DNA from 3 places in the Peribacillus sp. Hz7 genome. Region 2 is predicted to be linked to each of the others. Evidence: riboswitches for the same ligand, from Rfam matches in the RefSeq annotation. Region 2 holds a riboswitch; each other region holds the start of a gene.

Region 1 (6,013 bases), on a different contig from region 2:
TAATGACGGTTTTGCCACCGCCTAAATTTAAGCCCGCTGCGGCATTTTTATAAGTCATACCTCGCGCTAACCTTAAAGCATCCTCTATCGCTGCATCTTCTGAAGGGTACATCCACATTCTCGTACCACCGAGTGCAGGACCTAATGTCGTATCATGGATGGCTATAATAGCCTTTAAGCCTGATTGTTTATCTTGACAAAAAACTACTTGTTCATAATCATATTTTTCAAGATATTGAAACACTTCCATTTTATATTCTCCAAAAGGCTTTATAGTATTTCCTATTTTCATTTCCCTTTTAGATCCTCCATAAGGTTTTACAGTAGTCCCCATTTTCATTTCCATTTTATTTCCTCCTAAGGTTTATTAAAGGTTAACGTGATTCGCATTCACCTCTCACTATTTTAAGAAAGCAATTATTATGCCAACAATGAATATCCTTCTACATCTTATGGTTAATAGATGTTTAAACACTATCATTCCTTTGGGAAAATATGGTTTTTTTTTTTTTTTTTTTTTAAATCTCTTAAAACACACTATTTATTATTTAAATGCAAAAATTTGCATAGTTTGCGCAAAAAAGTACATGCATTTTTTTGCACAGTTTAGCTTTTTCCATTTTAGGTTCTGGTGCAAAAATTTTAAAATATCTGCAGGTAATCTCCCAAACTTGGACATACTGATACTAGTACTCTAAAAAAGGATGTGGTCAGTATGGAAAAGCAAAATCTATTCAAGTGGAAACATTATCAGCCTGATATTATTTTATTAACCGTGAGATGGTGCGGTACAACCTCAGTTTTCGTGATTTAGTCGAAATGATGGAAGAACGCGGACTATCTATTGCTCATACAACCATCATGCGCTGGGTTCATCAGTATGGTCCTGAGTTAGATAAGCGAGTACGGCGTCATCTCAAGCCAACCAATGATTCTTGGCGAGTCGATGAGACATATGTGAAAGTCAAAGGTCAATGGATGTATCTATATCGTGCCGTTGATTCAGAAGGAAATACAATTGATTTTTATTTAAGCAAAACAAGAGATCATAAGGCTGCAAAGCGCTTTTTCAAGAAAGCTTTGCGGTCTTTTCATGTTTCAAAGCCCCGTGTTATCACAGTAGACAAGAACCCAGCCTATCCTATAGCGATTGAAGAGTTGAAGAAAGAGAAAAAGATGCCCGTAGGTATCCAAATAAGGCAGGTAAAATATCTTAATAATATTGTGGAGCAAGATCATCGTTTTATTAAAAAGAGAGTTCGTTCGATGTTAGGGTTGAAATCTTTTCGTACAGCCCAATCTATCCTTAAGGGAATAGAGGTAATGCATATCATTAAAAAAGGACAACTTGCTTTACAGGACAAGTCTGTCCAAAGTCGAGTGAAGTTCATTCATCAACTATTTGGAATCGCTGCATAAGAACAGATTCCATTAGGAATCTATATATCTTTCACATAAATGCAGTCTTTGCACCAGAACCCTAAAGATTGCACCCTTTTTGATAATTAGATAGAATTAGCACGGAAGAAAAATGATATAGAAAAGGGGTTTTTACATGATCCATCGTACGGTACTCGTTAAATTTGCGGAAACAACAACAAAAGAACAGCTAAAGGAAGTCGTTGCTCGATTTAAAGCGTTAAAAAATCATCTTACAGGGATTGTTGACCTGCAGGCAGGTTTAAATTTTGCAGAGAAAAGCAAAGAATACCAGGTAGTGTTGGTGGTAAGGTTTGAAGACAAAGCGGCTCTTGATGCATATGTATCAAATGAGGAACACCAGGCTGTTGCCATGTTCATTAAAGAGGTAGGACGAGTGGACAGCATTGGGGTAGATATCGAAATCTAGTTTCATATGAATTCCAAACCTGAATAGTGTACTATAAGTGCCTGGCTCTTTTTTATCTTACATAGTCAGTTCTTTGTCAGGAATGCGTTTTTGTAGAAAGTTTTTCAAGAAAATTTTCTTATTGAACGAAAATGGTGCATTTCCACTAGCATGGTGCATTTTCGCGTCCAAACCGTGTGGCAAAAAATTTTTTCGAACCTCTGGGGCTCTCGGCTTCAGAGGTTCCTTTTTTTGCCCAAGTCCCCTCAGAGAGGCCTTTTGTTCAAAGGCGTTGTTAAACCATACTGTTGATATTTTGAGCCTAAAAATAGACCATCATTTTGATGGCCTTGTTTAATCAGCACCCGGTAGTTCAATAAGGAGGAGGCCCTTCTACCTTTAGAATAATTGTGCCTTCTTTTTAAATTCCTCGTAATTCTGTTTGAATTCTTCTTCCGTTACAGCCTGAAACGACAGTTTTTGATCGGTCGTCCAAAATGACAGGTCGAAACGAGTGGCACCCTCATGAAAATTACCTTCCAACTTGGTTTCCTTTCCATCTACGGTGGTGAAGAACCGCACCATAAGTCCGTCTGTTATTCCGTTCAAAGCATATCTGGTTTCTTCGTACGGGTTGGTTTTACTCCCCGTGTCAGTCATCATAAGAAGAGAACCTGTCAATTCGCCTTGGAGTAGGGCTTCATCGATTTTGACGAAGAGCTGGAACGATTCGTTCTCCGCGGAGTAAAGATATCCGTACACACTATCAAGATCGGAGAAAAACTTTCTTAAACGGTTCTTTTCTTTTTCTTCCGAATGATAGATGGCCATTTGCAACTCTTGTTGTAGCGCTTTTACATATTTATCGAGTTCTTCTTGGTCAACAGCCTTGTATAATTTGTTATCCTTGTTTTCTTGCTTTTGTACTACAAGATTTCCCTTAGAAAACCAAGCGTCAAACGTTATGATTTTCTCACCATTATTCACCTTAAATTCATATCCTTTTTCAGTTGTTTCTCCAGTCAGGGGGGATTTTTTTTCTTCCATAAACGGTACTTTACCGACTTCTTCTATGATTTTCTGTTGATGAAGTGTACCTTTCACTTTCCCTTTTTCACTAGTTAGTTCAAACCAATAAAGTATGCCGTTATCACTGTATACAAATGCGTCAGATTGGTTCAGTGGGTCCTTTCGGTCTTTCACTTCGGATGTTGCCCACCAAAATGCTACACCAATCAACAACCCAATTACCACCGCTACTCCCCAATATTTTAATTTCCTCATTTGATTTCCCTCCGGATCAACAAAAGTTTGAAGATGAGAGCCGCCTATCTTTTCATTTAAATAAAAAGTAATCTAAATACATATTCCTGTATAGCTGTATTTATGTATTAGAATGAATTCTAAAAAAATATTTCGTTACTTTCAATGAGAATTTTTATGATAGTACTTGAATTTTAGATAACTGAATGATACTATCAATAACAATCAACTAGTTAAATAAAAATAAATAGCGATAACTTCTTATCCAGAGTGGTAGAGGGACAGGCCCTGTGAAACCCGGCAACCATCAAGTCAAAATATTGTCTTGAACGGTGCTAATTCCTGCAAAGGTGTTAACCTTTGAAAGATGAGAGGAATGTATGTAATAATACGAACCTCTCTTTATTTAAAGAGAGGTTTTTTGGATGGAAAGAGGCTTATCGCTCAAAGGAGCGAATTTAAATGGAAAAAGCAGTGTTTGGTGCAAGCGAATTTTTTAGTCAAAAAGCTTTTATTACAGGTTTTCATGGTATTGAAAATGCTCGAATAGGACATCTAAGAGGGGCAAATCTAGACATAGTAGAAATATGGTTTAATCCTTGGAAAGTATCTTATAATGACTTATTAGAATTGTTTTTTGACTTACATGACCCAACATCTAGAGAAGGTCAGTCATTTAAAAACCAATCATTGATTTTCTTCTCTGATAAAAACCAATTAACATTAGCTAAACAAAAGAAAAGCGAGCTAAAACATATTTTTAAAGATGAAGTTATTACAAAAATTACCCCGGCGTGTGAATATATTAATGACCTGAAAGAGATCGAATTAATGTCTTATTGAACTACCCATCACTTAATTTTCTAATGAAACTTTGAAGTGGGAGTCTTTTCGCCTAAAATGATAAGAAACATTGGCGTAATTCAACAATTTGTCCCACCTTTCTTATGCTAGACGGCTTTGGATCTCTAGCATATCAAAAATGCACCACTTCCGAATGAAATGCACCACAATGGTACACATATTGAACGAAAATGGTGCATTTTTTTGTGACTTCGTCCAAAGTGTGTAGTATTTATTTCTATGAAATGGGGTTAATCCCTTGATATATCAGCATTTATGGGTAAATCCTTGTTACATATTCATATAGAAAAAGTGGTGCATTTCCCTCAACATGGTGCATTCTTAGGTCCAACCTGTGTAGTAAAAAATTTTAAAGTTTTTTCAAACCCTTGGGGCTCTGAGCTTCAGAGGGTTTTTTTGTGCATTTCCTCTTAGAGTGAGGGCTTTATCAAAAGAAATTATTTTTACTTTGCCTCTGATTAAACGAATACTAGTACTGAACCTTATTGCGACTTTTTCATCTTTTATCTTTTTGTGCGTTGTTTTTGTTTAGCCCAGTGCTCTAACTTTGAAATATTCCTCTTGTTGAAGCGTTTGTTTTGCCTATTCAAATAACGAAGAAGGGTACTATGGGAAAGCCCCATTTCTGCAGCAGCTTTACGAATACTTAATTTTTCCTGTTCAATTAAATCGGCTATATACTCTGGTGAAATTTCAATAAGCGTATTTTCTTCTAGGTCCATTGCTATTTGTTCAGAAGTTCCAGGTAGCTGTTCGATAATAGGGGGAGTCACTACAGTAGCAGCCAGCTCATTTACAGCTGGCGAAGCTAAAGTCTCGATATTAATTTTCTTTAGATTCTCTGCAATAATCTCATCCGGTGGTACGATTACCACAGTTAGTGGCCCCCAATATTTTTGTATCCAGAAGCGCTTCCCGATACGTTCTTCATCAATTGGTTCTGTGTAATACCAGTTTTTGATGACATAATCGCGCTGAAGATCATCTAGTACAGATTCAAGACGATCACGTATTTGTACACCATTATAGCTTTTAGGGAAAGCAACAACATCTAATAGTGTCTTAATCTTAAATGGTTGATGTAAATTGCGTTTTAACGTCCGTATTTTCCATTGATAATTTAAATAGCGTGTTAAACGTTTGTGTTCACGTTGTGTATAGTGGCTATATTGAAAGACTTTTAAATCAAGGGCCCCAAAAGATTGCTGCTCACTGTTTAAATAATATGAAAGAATAGGTGCAGGGCGAATTTGTAAAGAGTAAATACCTTTTGCCTTTCCCGTCTTTTTATCGTAAGCCATATCTAAGCTTCCGATGTCAAACATGCGATTAAATGTTGTGAAATCATATTGCTGTTCGTCTGAAATCTTTTCCCTGTCGATCACGGTTATATTGTCACCACGCATAGATACCCAAATACTTGAAAGGGCGGCAACACGTTTCATAATGCTAAAGCGCTCTTTTTCACGAATATAGAAATCTTCCTTCATTGCATCAGCAAATCGAAGTTTCAAGGCTTCATCACTGTGGAATTTGATGTAGCCATCAGCATCTTTAGGCTGTACGATCCACAAATAAGAAATCAGGTCAAATAAGTCGGCCGTCCATTCATCTAGTGAGCTAAGTGTAGATTCCACGAGTGATAACCACATTTGCTGCTTTTCAGAATTGAAAATCTCCATAGCAATTGGCCGTAATTCAGCTTTTCCTCGTACAATCCCCTTACTATCCTGAATTTCAGCTCCGTATAAGCCATCTCCATTTTCAACAAATTGCTTTTTCTTCGTGACTAAATCACGCATCAGCTGATAATCAGAGTGCATGGTACCGTACATGTAATCATTATCCAGTACTTGCTCTACCGTTTCGCCATGGTGTGGTTCATTTTCTTTAAAAGACATTTCATTTTGTAAATATGGCTCAACCTCAGCCAGGATAGAATCCGTATAGTTATGGATGGCATTACGAATCATCAATTTTGTTAATGGTTGATTGGGGTATAAAGAGTCCTTAAAGAAATTACAAAGCACCTGAAAGCTTTGGGAAGGCACATGTGCA
Region 2 (6,013 bases):
GACTTAGAGATAATGGAAAATTGTAATGATTTTTTATATGTATCGAACTAAAAAAAGACGGTCTAAGGGAAAAATTCCATTTGGCCGTCTCTTTTATAACAATTATTTTACATAGTTTGTAGTAAGGCTTTCGAGTTCAGTCATTGCTTTTAGCACTTCGTCTACTGTGATGTTTGGAAAGAGGAGATAAATATCCTCACCAGGTTGAACGGCAAACTGAGCGATTTGCAGCAATTCTGCTTGTTGATTAATGGTTAATCCAATATCCGCTAATGTGCTAGGAAGGTGAACGGATTGATAGAAAGGAAGCAGTTGTTCAAGCTCCACGAATTTATTTTCGAGCACCAACTGTACGAGAATACCATAGGCTACTTTTTCTCCATGAAGCAAATGGTGTGTATGTGGAATCTTTGTCATTCCATTGTGAATGGAGTGAGCGCCTGCAATGCGAAGGTATTGATCCCCGAAACCGCCAACTAGTCCGCTTGTTACAATATTTGTTTCAATGACTCTCTTGAGTGCATTTGTCCAAGAGCCATTTTCTAAGTCTGTAAGAGCTTGCATACTATTCTCGATTAAAACTGATTTACATTGTTTGGCAGAAAGGTGGGCAAGGTCAATGCAAACGGATGTTTCCTCTAAACGTTCGACTAGTGCGTTTCCTTCGTACCATTTGGCAAGTGTATCGCCAATACCTGCTCTTAAAAAGTTTAGTGGAGAGTTAAGCAGAATGCGTGGTTCAATCATCGTAATCCATGCGCTTTTATGATGAATATCATAACGAACGTAAGCGCCGTTATCATCATAAATCACACTTAATGGAGTCCAAGCTGCACAAGTAGAGGCAAGAGTTGGGATAAGGATGGTATCTAGATTTATTTTATTCCCAATCGATTTAACAAGGTCCAGTACTTTGCCGCCACCGATGCCGATAACCGCTTCGATGTTGGATTCAACAGCAAACTGGCTGATACGTGTAATTTCTGTATCGCTGCATTCTCCGTTGTAAGCTGTGAACAAAGCCTCAATATATTCGAATTGAGGAAGGTACGGTTTTGCGACCTCTAAAGATTTTTCCCCGTGAACAAATAATACTTTTTGGATGTTCCCTGTTTGTAATTTTGTTTCCAATGTTTGAAGAATATTATATTCGCAGGCATAATTCGTCGGGCCGCTGCGAACTTCTAGTAAATGTTCCATATTTCTAACTCCTCTTTAAAGTAAGATAAAGGACCCGTCCGATAGTGGAGCAGGTCCTTTTGTCGTTTGTTTAATTATTTCTTCATCCACTCCGGTTTACCGAAGCCCTTAAACTCTTTGTCAATAACCGCTTCAAACTCATCTGATTCAACAGCTGCTTTAATATCTTTAGCAAATTGAGCGTCTACATTTTTCGTATCCACTACGACACGGTTACGATACTCATCTGGCATATTTTCAACAGCAATTGCATCTTCGATTTTCATTTTTGCTGCAATAGCAAAGTTTCCTGGTACAGCAGATAAGTCAACGCTATCTGTAGCACGTGGTAATTGAGCTGCTTCTAATGGTTTAATTTGGATGTTTTTCGGGTTACTTGTTACATCTTTTTCTGACAATGTTAACTGATTAGCAGCTGGATCAACTTCAATTAGTTTGGCATCTACTAGAATTTTTAGCGCACGAGCCATATTAGATGGATCATTTGGAACAGCGATAGATGTACCGTCTTTTATTTCATCTAAAGATTTATATTGTTTTGAATAAATTCCCATTGGTGCTGTTGGAACAACAATCAATTCAGAAAGTTGTAAGTTGTTTTCCTTTGCAAATGTTTCCATGTAGTATTTGTGTTGGAATAGATTTGCATCAATGGATCCATTGCTTAGAGCAAGGTTTGGTTGAACATAATCACTAAATTCAACGACTTCTACTTTATATCCGGCTTTTTCAAGTGATGGTTGAATCGCTTTTTTAACCATGTCAGCAAAAGGACCACTTGTTGCACCAATTTTAAGTTCTTTTTTCTCTTCAGTTGTGTTTGAAGCCGTATCTTTTTCTTCGTCTTTGTTATTGCCGCAAGCTGCTAAAGCAAGGGCAAGAACAAGAACGAGTAATAAGGATGCCCATTTTTTCATCTTGTAAATCCTCCTAAATATTGAATAATGTATTAAAACTTTCTATGAAGAAAGCAATAATTGTGCTTATCGTTTATCAACTAAATAAGAAAGCTTGTCCCCGATAATTTGAATGATTTGAACAAGGCAAATGAGAACAATAATCGTCAGAATCATAACGGTATTGTCGTAGCGGTAGTACCCGAAGCGGATGGCTAAATCGCCGATTCCTCCGCCGCCAATCGTCCCTGCCATAGCTGAGAACCCAATGAGTGAAATCGTTGTTAAGGTCAGACCTTGAATGATGCCTGGTTTTGCTTCAGCGAGCAGGACATCTTTAATGATCATCCATGGTGAAGCGCCAACGGCAATCGCCGCCTCAATAATGCCTTTATCAATTTCACGTAAAGAGGTTTCAACGATTCGAGCGAAAAACGGAATCGCTGCTACGGATAATGAAACAGAGGCAGCGATTGGTCCAATCGTTGTTCCTGTTATTAAGTTAGTGAAAGGAAGCAATGCTACTAATAGAATGATATATGGAATAGATCGTACAAGGTTTACGATGAATCCAAGCAGACTATTGATAAACGCATTTTCAAAAAATAAATTTTTTGCTGTTATAAAGAGTAAAACTCCAAGCGGTAAACCGAGAAACAGGGCGATGATAAGCGAGATGCCAACCATATACACCGTTTCTAGGAATGCTTTATTAAGATCGGGAAGTATAGCTGTAATCGATTCAAGCATGATGTATCACCTCCACATAGCTAGTTCGTTTGTTGATATAGTCTAAAGCCGCTTGAATGTCATTAGTGTTCCCGGTTAATTCAACAATAAGTATGCCTAAAGGAATGTTTTGGATATATTCGATTTTTCCGTGCAAAATATTGGCTTTTACAGGATGTTCTTGTAATAAGTCTGAAAGAATGGCCTCACTAGCGAGCTGTCCTTCAAATTTAATTTTGATAATGCTTCCTTTACTTTCCGTAATTAAATGAGAAGGAAGTTCAAAATCTAAGACGCTTTCGATAAATTGTTTCGTTAATGCTTGTTTAGGTTGAGCGAACACACCGTATACATCGCCTTCTTCAATTATGCGCCCATCTTGCATAACGGCTACCCGATGACAAAGTTCTTTTACAACCTCCATTTCATGGGTAATTAAGACGATTGTAATTCCGAACTCTTTATTAATTTTTTTCAGTAATTGTAAAATGGCTTTTGTTGTTGTTGGGTCAAGGGCAGATGTTGCCTCATCACATAAAAGAACGGTAGGATTGTTTGCTAATGCACGGGCAATTCCAACACGTTGTTTTTGTCCACCGCTTAATTGAGCAGGGTATACATCTTTTTTATCACTAAGACCAACGATTTCGAGTAATTCAAGCACACGTTTGCGAATGGCTTCAGGCGATTGATGTGCAGCTTTTAAGGCGAAAGCAACATTATCAAACACTGTTTTCGAACTGATGAGTGAAAAGTGCTGAAAAATCATTCCGATTTTCAGTCGTTGTTTTCGTAATGCTTGACCCGATAATTTCGTTAAATCAACACCATCAATAATTACTTGGCCTTTTGTCGGACGTTCTAATAAATTAATCGAACGAATTAAGGAGCTTTTACCAGCACCGCTATATCCAACAATTCCAAAAATTTCTCCTTTTTGAATCGTCAAGGATACATCATCAACTCCGACAACTCGACTTTTCTTCGTGATGTATTCCTTTCGTAACGATCGAATTTCAATCATGGACGTTCCCCCCTAAAAAAGCCTCTTTCTGAGTGAAAGAGGCGACATAATCTATATCACGACTTATCTTCCAGAATTGTATCTCTGCAGGAAGTAGCACCGTTCCTAAATAGGAGGTTGCCGGACGTCATTGGGCCTGATCCCTCGGTCACTCTTGATAAGTATTTATTATTTTGAGATATTTTAGAATATTTATATTAGAATATTATTTGTTATAGTTTGAAAAGTCAATATATTTTTTCAGTGAATAATGTAATAATATTCAAAAATCCTTGTATATTATTACATTATAGGATTTAACTTACTCTTTCTATCTGAAAATTGTTAGTTGAAGCTTAGGTGTATTTGTTATTTTTAGATAAGAAATAGATCTGTGATTTTGATGAATTTATTATTAGTTATGGAAGTGTGCCTTTCCATTCTTAATATTTTCCATATATTCCTTGTAAGTGTTATGTGTCTTATATACAGTTAATAGTAATAAGGCTTCATCTGATAGACATCAATAAAAACGAATGGGGGATAAGGATATAGAAAGGAAACGGGTAGGAGATGTAGAATGGGTACATGGAAAAGTAGAATCTGCGCAATCTAAGATGGGTGTAAATGTCTTTGTAACAGATGGTCTAATGATTGATACAGGGTCAGAGTCTTTACTGTCTGACTTGATTCCTTTTTTTCAGTCGGTCGATTTTGATCAAGTAGTGCTTACGCATTATCACGAAGATCATACAGGTGGTTGCGCTTGGATTCAAAAACATAAACAAGTACCATTATTTATTCATTCGATGTCGCTTGATGTTTGTTCAAAACAGGGAGAATATCCGGATTATCGTAAACGGATTTGGGGAGTGCGAGAAGGGTTTCAAGCACGCCCAATTGGAGAAACGATACAATCTCATCATCATACATGGAAGGCTATTTTTACACCGGGACATGCAAGGGATCATATGTCTTATTTGAATCAAAGCAACGGTGTACTTTTCTCAGGAGACTTATTTGTTACGCCAAAAACAAAAGTGATTTTGCAGGAGGAGTCTATTCCGACAATTATACATTCTATTAAGAAGGTATTGCGATATGATTTTCAAGAAGTTTTCTGTTGTCATGCAGGCTATCTTCCAAATGGAAGGGAACTATTTCAAGTTAAGCTTGACTATTTAGAAAATTTACAGGGAGAAATTATTCGACTGCATCAACAAGGGTTAACCGTTGAGGAGATTCAACAGAAGGTTTTCCCGAAGCAGTATCCGATTATAGAGTACTCGGACTATGAATGGGATTCGAAACATATTATTACGTCCATTCTTAGAAAGGCGCAATTCACTAGTGTAAGATGAATAGGTAGTAAATAAATGTGAGCTGACCTTATAGGGCCAGCTCACATTTAATTAATCTAAACTATTTACATTAGGAGGCGCTTCATCATAGAATTCATGAGCTTCTTCGATGTTTTGGTTATTACCTGATGTATAGACATTTCCTCCAGCCATTCCTTCATTGATAATACGGTCAACGTCTAAATAAACAGAGTCCTTTTTATCGTATTCTGAATCTTTCAAAAACGTATATTTTTCTTTGTCGTCCAAAATAATTCCCTCCTTAGCTTCTGTATTTTGCAACATACAGTGCTATCTTTAATTCAACTAGCCATCAGGGCAATGAAATACTGACGGAAGTTGTCATTATAGTTTGAGCAAGGAAGGGTCTTTTTTATTCAGCGTATATTTATAACGCAGAGGACCAGTTGTATCACTCATATACATGAAATAGCATGAGCTCATGTATAGCTTGTTTTAATTCAGCTTCTAAATTATCCGAAGGCTGTATGTTCTTCCATTCAATTTGTCCATCTTTATGGTAAATGGCTTGATAATGTTGTTTGTTTACATAAAAAGAAATTTTCCAGCCAGGTAAAGTATTGTCTTTGAACAACGGTTTCCATTGAAAATGAGTAATCATGAAAAAACCTCCTCTATAGCTATTTCCATTTGTTTCATTATACTGGAAAAAAGAATAGAAGAGGTTATTTTTTATCATCATTTGGGTATTTTAATTCAATAAATAAATTTTTTAATTGATGCAGTCGAGTTGTTTCAATATCGGTTTCATCGAATTGCATCGGTTTTGAATTAACTTCATAAATAAAGAGCTCTCCTGCTTC
Region 3 (6,013 bases), on a different contig from region 2:
TTAATAAATCTAGAATTTGTGCTTGGATGGTTACATCTAGTGCGGTGGTTGGTTCATCGGCAATAACAAGGGAAGGAGAACAAGCTACGGCAATTGCAATCATCACTCTTTGTCGCATTCCTCCTGACAATTCATGAGGATATTGCTTATAGGTGCGTTTTGGATACGGAATCCCGACTTGTTCAAGCAGAGTAAGCGTTTTAGCTTTTTGCTGTTTCTTTGATAAATCTGTATGATAATGAAGACTTTCTTCTATTTGTTTACCAACTGTCATAAGGGGATTTAATGCCGTTAACGGCTCTTGAAAAATCATGCTAATATGTCGACCGCGAACTTTATTTAACTTCGATTCTGCTGCATTCAATAAGTTTGTCCCTTTATATATAATAGAACCTTCTGATTTTGTTCGCTTTTTATCGTGCAATTGCATAATAGACAAAGCAAGTGCACTCTTACCGCAGCCGGACTCTCCTACAATGGCAACAATTTCATTTTCATGAACGGTAAAAGATAAATCGTCAACAGCTGCATAATATTGATCATCAATACAAAATGAGGTTGTTAGGTTTTCTACTCGCAGGAGTTCTTTTTCCATGCCTATCCCCCTAACCGTTTTTATAACATTACTCAACTTTTAACACTTTTTGGTTATTTTCTCAAATAATTACTGTTATTTTTAATCATTTTTATTTTTTTATACCTTTTGAACAACAAAAAAATCGAGTATTTACTCGATTTTTCATAAAGACCAAACAAGGTCGTTTCCAATAGTATCGGCAATATATTGTGTATCTGTTCTCCGCTTCTTTCTCGCTTGTGCTCGTTCTTTCGCTGATTCATATAGCGCTTTCTCCGTTTCTGTTTCTGAAATTAAACGAGGAACAGAAATAGGTTTTCCCTTTTCATCAATCGCTACAAAAGTTAAAAAAGAAAGAGCGCATAAATTTTGAACACCGCTTTGCAAATCTTCAGCTACTACTTTTACCACTACTTCCATGGAGGTGCGGCCCGTATAAGTAACAAAGCTTTCTAAACAAACCGCATTGCCCTCAGAAATTGGATGCAGAAAATCCACCGAATCCGTTGAAGCCGTTACAACATGCGACCGAGCATGGCGCATCGCTGAAATAGCTGCTATGTCATCAATTTGCGCCATTAATTTCCCTCCAAACATCGTACCAATATTATTCGTGTCTGGAGGAAGAACGATACTTGTTTTAACAACTAGAGAGTCCCGGCATTTTTTTGTTTTTTCCATGATGACACACCCCTTTTTGTCGACCTGTAGTATCACTCAATAGGGATTCTAATTGTGAATGAACGACAGTCATCTCCTAAAGGCTTTATTAAATATCGCTTTAGATTCACAAGCTTATTATAGCCAACATAAAAGAAAGCTATTGCTCATTTTTTAGCAATAGCTTTCTTGAATTTTTTCAAATATCTGTTTGAAAAGGAAGTGTGTAACTATTTGTCTCTAGTTGCAGCCGCATTTAAAAGAGTATCGAGCTCTTGACTTGCTTGAACCGCCAGCTGACTTGTAAAGCCAAAATCTATAGCTAATCTAATCATTTCTTGTCTTTTTTCCTCAATTTTTTCATTAATTAGTTCAGCATATAGTTTCTTCATCGTCCATTTCCCACTTTTCAATATATTTACAAAAATATCATAATAGATAATTAGTCCCAAATCAATCTAATTTATCCCTTCTAATTGTGATAAATTTGTAAACATCTTCAAATATGAATACATTTCTTGAATATTTTGTGACAATCCGAACATAACTTCCAATTTTCATGTTTATGTAAACAAATCAATCTTCACTATGTCATCCATGAGGAAGAGGAGTGTTGATCGGGTTTATTAACAACAAGCTTATATTCATCTTCTAATACTTTTAATGGAACATCATATAAATGCCGCTCGTCTTTTGTTTTGTATACACCTTTTGCTAATAATTTATCAATTAACAGCGCTTTTCTCTCTTCAATCTTTTTAAATAATTCCATATGTATAACCCCTTTCTATTCTGTTTATGTGATACCTGAACCTCTTACATCATTCCATATTCCAGCTACATTCAGCGCATATTTAAAAAGCCTCTTCTTATCCAAGAAGAGGCTACTGTATTCATTCGACTCTTCTTATCTTCCAAGCAGCTGCTTGTTGGATGTGGCACAGTTCCTATAACAGGTCTGTTGCCGAGGCTTCAAAGGGCCAAATCCCTCCACCTCTCTGGATAAGAATTAAAAAGTAATATGAAAGTATATAAATACTATATGATTAGTAAATAAATGTCAATATCAACATAGGAAATCGTTTGCTCAACTATGCTAGCATAACCTAAATGAAAAAAGAGTGCAAGTGCACTCCTTTCTCAAATTTCTATTCTAATACTGTATTTTTTGTTTCTTTACCAAAAGCCACCGCGATGGCACCGATTAGTATGGCAACGGTAAAAATCGTAAAAATTGCGCTAATCGATGTATTGGCAGCTACTAAGTACCCGACTAATAACGGCCCTAGAATTCCTCCGATACGTCCAATGGCCGCTGCCATCCCTGCCCCTGTTCCCCGAATCACTGTTGGGTATTGTTCTGGAGTATAAGCGTATAAAGCCCCCCATGCACCTAAGTTAAAGAAAGAAAGAAGAATTCCTGATGTAATTAACAACGGCAGCTCTTCAGCTGTTCCAAAGAAATAAGCGCTCACTGCTGTACCAATTAAATAAGTAATTAACACAAATTTACGACCCATTTTTTCAATAAACCAAGCAGCTGTAAAATAACCTGGAAGCTGAGCAAGCGTCATAATTAACACATATTCAAAGCTTTTAATTAAGCTGAACCCTTTCATCAGCATCACACTTGGTAACCATAGAAACATGCCGTAGTAAGAGAATACAACACAGAACCAAAGCACCCATAAAATAAGAGTTTGTTTGGAATACTCTTTCGCCCACACTTTTTTCATATTTTGAAGCATCGATTGTTTTTCCTTCGGCTTCAACTCTTCATACTTCGGTGAGTCTGGTAAACTAAAACGCAGGTATACCGCATAAAAAGCTGGTAACGCACTTAAAATTAAAGCAATTCTCCAGCCGTATGTCGGAATGATAAAATAAGAAATAAGAGCCGATAAAATCCAACCTAACGCCCAAAAACTTTCTAATAAGACAACGACTCGTCCACGTTTGCTCGGTGCTACACTTTCACTTACAAGTGTAGATGCGACAGGAAGCTCTCCTCCCAGCCCCATGCCGATGAAAAAGCGTAAAATTAAAAATAAACTAATCGTCCCTACTAATGCTGATAACCCGCTTCCGATAGAAAAAAGTAAAAGCGTAATAATTAAAATATTTTTACGGCCTACTTTATCCGCCATTGCTCCAAACAGTAAAGCCCCAACAGCCATCCCAATCGATTGCGTACTTCCAATCCATCCAGCTTGCACATCAGTCAGATTCCATCCTTCTTCCATTTTCAAAGCCGCAATAATAAAGGAGAGCATCCCCACATCCAGAGCATCAAACATCCAAGCTGCCCCAGCAATCCCTAACAGCTTGCGATCTGCTATCCGTTTTGTTTTTTTATCCATGATAATTCCTCCTGATGAACTTCCGTAACACTAAAAAAATTCCTACTATATATATTTTTATCCCATTTCTATTTTATCTATTATTTTTGTTCATGACTATAGTAAATACAACTGTCATGACAAAAATATAGACATTTTTTAAAATCTATCATAGAGTGCTGATGATTTTTGACTTTTTTCGCGCCAAACTGCAGTTTGGCACACCTTTCAAAGAGAAATTTTCACCTATAAAAAATATTAAAATTAACAATATTTAACATTTAAGTATAATCATTACATTTGTTAAGATGTATTAGGGAGTATCATAAATGCTCTCACCTATTTATCCCTCACCATGATTTGCACAATACCATTTTATGTATATTTTAGGAGGTATTTATGTCAAATCTTACTTTGCAAGTTAGTGAAAAGCTTCAAAAGTTTTTACAAGGACCAAAAAAGCTGTATATTAATGGACAATTCGTTGAAAGTGTCTCTAAGAAAACATTTTCCACTCCAAATCCAGCAACAGGTAAAAAACTTGTTGAAGTATATGAAGGTGATAAAGAGGATATTAATTTAGCCGTCAAGGCAGCTCGTAAAGCATTTGATGAAGGCCCATGGTCAAGATTAAGTGCAGCAGAGCGCAGTCGTTTAATGTACAAGCTCGCGGACTTAATGGAAGAAAACAAAACAGAGCTTGCTCAACTTGAAACATTAGATAACGGTAAACCAATTAGAGAAACAACTAATGCCGATATTCCATTAGCGATTGAACATATTCGATATTATGCAGGCTGGTCAACGAAAATCGTTGGACAAACTATCCCTGTAAGCGGCAATTATTTTAACTATACAAGACATGAAGCTGTTGGAGTTGTTGGACAAATTATCCCATGGAACTTCCCGCTCTTAATGGCCATGTGGAAGCTTGGGGCTGCCCTTGCCACTGGTTGTACAGTTGTTCTAAAACCTGCAGAGCAAACGCCTCTGTCTGCTCTTTATCTTGCTGAATTAATTTCTGAAGCAGGATTCCCAGACGGGGTTATCAACATCATTCCTGGCTTCGGAGAAACAGCAGGCCAATCTTTAGTTGATCACCCTGAAGTAGATAAAATTGCCTTTACCGGCTCAACAGAAGTCGGCAAACGCATCATGCGTTCTGCTTCCTATTCACTAAAACGGGTGACGCTTGAACTTGGTGGAAAATCACCAAACATTATCCTGCCTGATGCTGATTTCTCTAAAGCGATTCCTGGCGCGTTAAACGGGGTTATGTTTAACCAAGGACAAGTTTGTTGCGCCGGCTCTCGTGTCTTTATTCAAAAGAAGCATTACGATAACGTGGTAGCTGACATGGCAAGTCATGCTAAATCCATTCAACAAGGAGCAGGTCTTGATCCAAATACTCAAATTGGACCGCTTATTTCCGAAGAACAACAAAAGCGCGTACTTGGCTACATTGCTAAAGGGATTACAGAGGGTGCGGAAGTGCTAGCTGGCGGAGCTCCTCCTAGTGAAGAAGGTTACTTTGTTGCGCCTACTATTTTTGCTAACGTCGAAGATAACATGACGATTGCGAAAGAAGAAATCTTCGGTCCTGTTATTTCAGCTTTACCATATGAGGACTTAGATGATGTCATCAAACGAGCAAATGCAAGTGAATATGGCCTTGCTGCTGGTGTTTGGACAAGCGACATTGCCAATGCTCATTATATTGCTAACAAGCTGCGTGCTGGTACGGTTTGGGTCAACTGCTACAATGCATTTGATGCCGCTTCTCCATTTGGCGGATACAAACAATCCGGTATCGGCCGTGAAATGGGCTCCTATGCTCTAAACAACTACACAGAAGTGAAGAGCGTTTGGATTAATTTAAATCGATAACATTAAATAAAATGGGTCCCCTATTCATACGAATGGGGGACCTTTCTTTTATTCCATAATCTCGCCAACTCGGAGCAGAATTTCGCCAATTCGAAAAGTAATCTCGCCATTTTAGTCTCAATCATTAACCCCCTTTCTCCTTCATTTGTTAAAATAAACTTGAGTATAAAAAAGGAGGGTTTTTCCTATGTATGAAATAGCGATTATTGGAGCTGGAGCGGCTGGAGGCAGTGCTGCCATCTTTACCGCCAAAGCAGGAAAACAAACAGTTATTCTAGACAGCAGCCAAAGCGGCACAAAAAGAGCTTGGTTAGATAATCATTACGGTACAGCTGGAATTGCTGGACCTGATTTATTAGCAACAGGTCTAGCCCAAGCGAAAAAATTTGGTGCAGAACTAATTGAAACAAAAGTAACGGGAATTAATAAAACGACTGAAGGATTTCAAATCCAAACAGAAAACGGATCGGTTGAAGCGAAACAAATCATTTTAGCAACAGGCGGGCTAACAAGCTTAGCTGAAGAAGCAGGTATCACAACAAAAGATGGT

The links. A riboswitch is a leader RNA that binds a small molecule or an ion and turns the genes downstream of it on or off. The one in region 2 is predicted to bind S-adenosylmethionine.
Region 1: it holds a riboswitch for S-adenosylmethionine, as region 2 does, so the genes downstream of both, ACE199_RS22905 (peptide-methionine (S)-S-oxide reductase) here and ACE199_RS08685 (methionine ABC transporter ATP-binding protein) in region 2, are expected to answer to the same signal.
Region 3: it holds a riboswitch for S-adenosylmethionine, as region 2 does, so the genes downstream of both, ACE199_RS00940 (Fur-regulated basic protein FbpA) here and ACE199_RS08685 (methionine ABC transporter ATP-binding protein) in region 2, are expected to answer to the same signal.

The regions. Positions count from the first base shown of each region.
Region 1 covers NZ_JBHHJV010000041.1:5,100-11,112, reverse strand. The annotation lists gene bcd (branched-chain amino acid dehydrogenase) at 1-250, opposite strand, end outside; partial or broken gene ACE199_RS22920 (IS6 family transposase) at 716-1,419, shown strand; gene ACE199_RS22915 (Dabb family protein) at 1,556-1,849, shown strand; gene ACE199_RS22910 (hypothetical protein) at 2,228-3,112, opposite strand; SAM riboswitch class I at 3,350-3,465, shown strand; gene ACE199_RS22905 (peptide-methionine (S)-S-oxide reductase) at 3,554-3,934, shown strand; gene ACE199_RS22900 (helix-turn-helix domain-containing protein) at 4,459-6,013, opposite strand, start outside.
Region 2 covers NZ_JBHHJV010000004.1:228,833-234,845, reverse strand. The annotation lists gene ACE199_RS08700 (iron-containing alcohol dehydrogenase family protein) at 103-1,200, opposite strand; gene ACE199_RS08695 (MetQ/NlpA family ABC transporter substrate-binding protein) at 1,275-2,117, opposite strand; gene ACE199_RS08690 (methionine ABC transporter permease) at 2,184-2,846, opposite strand; gene ACE199_RS08685 (methionine ABC transporter ATP-binding protein) at 2,839-3,849, opposite strand; SAM riboswitch class I at 3,910-4,013, opposite strand; gene ACE199_RS08680 (MBL fold metallo-hydrolase) at 4,365-5,189, shown strand; gene ACE199_RS08675 (hypothetical protein) at 5,241-5,438, opposite strand; gene ACE199_RS08670 (YheE family protein) at 5,602-5,811, opposite strand; gene ACE199_RS08665 (YheC/YheD family endospore coat-associated protein) at 5,876-6,013, opposite strand, start outside.
Region 3 covers NZ_JBHHJV010000001.1:194,856-200,868, reverse strand. The annotation lists gene ACE199_RS00955 (ABC transporter ATP-binding protein) at 1-595, opposite strand, end outside; gene ACE199_RS00950 (acyl-CoA thioesterase) at 740-1,258, opposite strand; gene ACE199_RS00945 (aspartyl-phosphate phosphatase Spo0E family protein) at 1,468-1,689, opposite strand; gene ACE199_RS00940 (Fur-regulated basic protein FbpA) at 1,824-2,009, opposite strand; SAM riboswitch class I at 2,142-2,246, opposite strand; gene ACE199_RS00935 (MFS transporter) at 2,386-3,597, opposite strand; gene ACE199_RS00930 (aldehyde dehydrogenase family protein) at 3,976-5,463, shown strand; gene ACE199_RS00925 (FAD-dependent oxidoreductase) at 5,651-6,013, shown strand, end outside.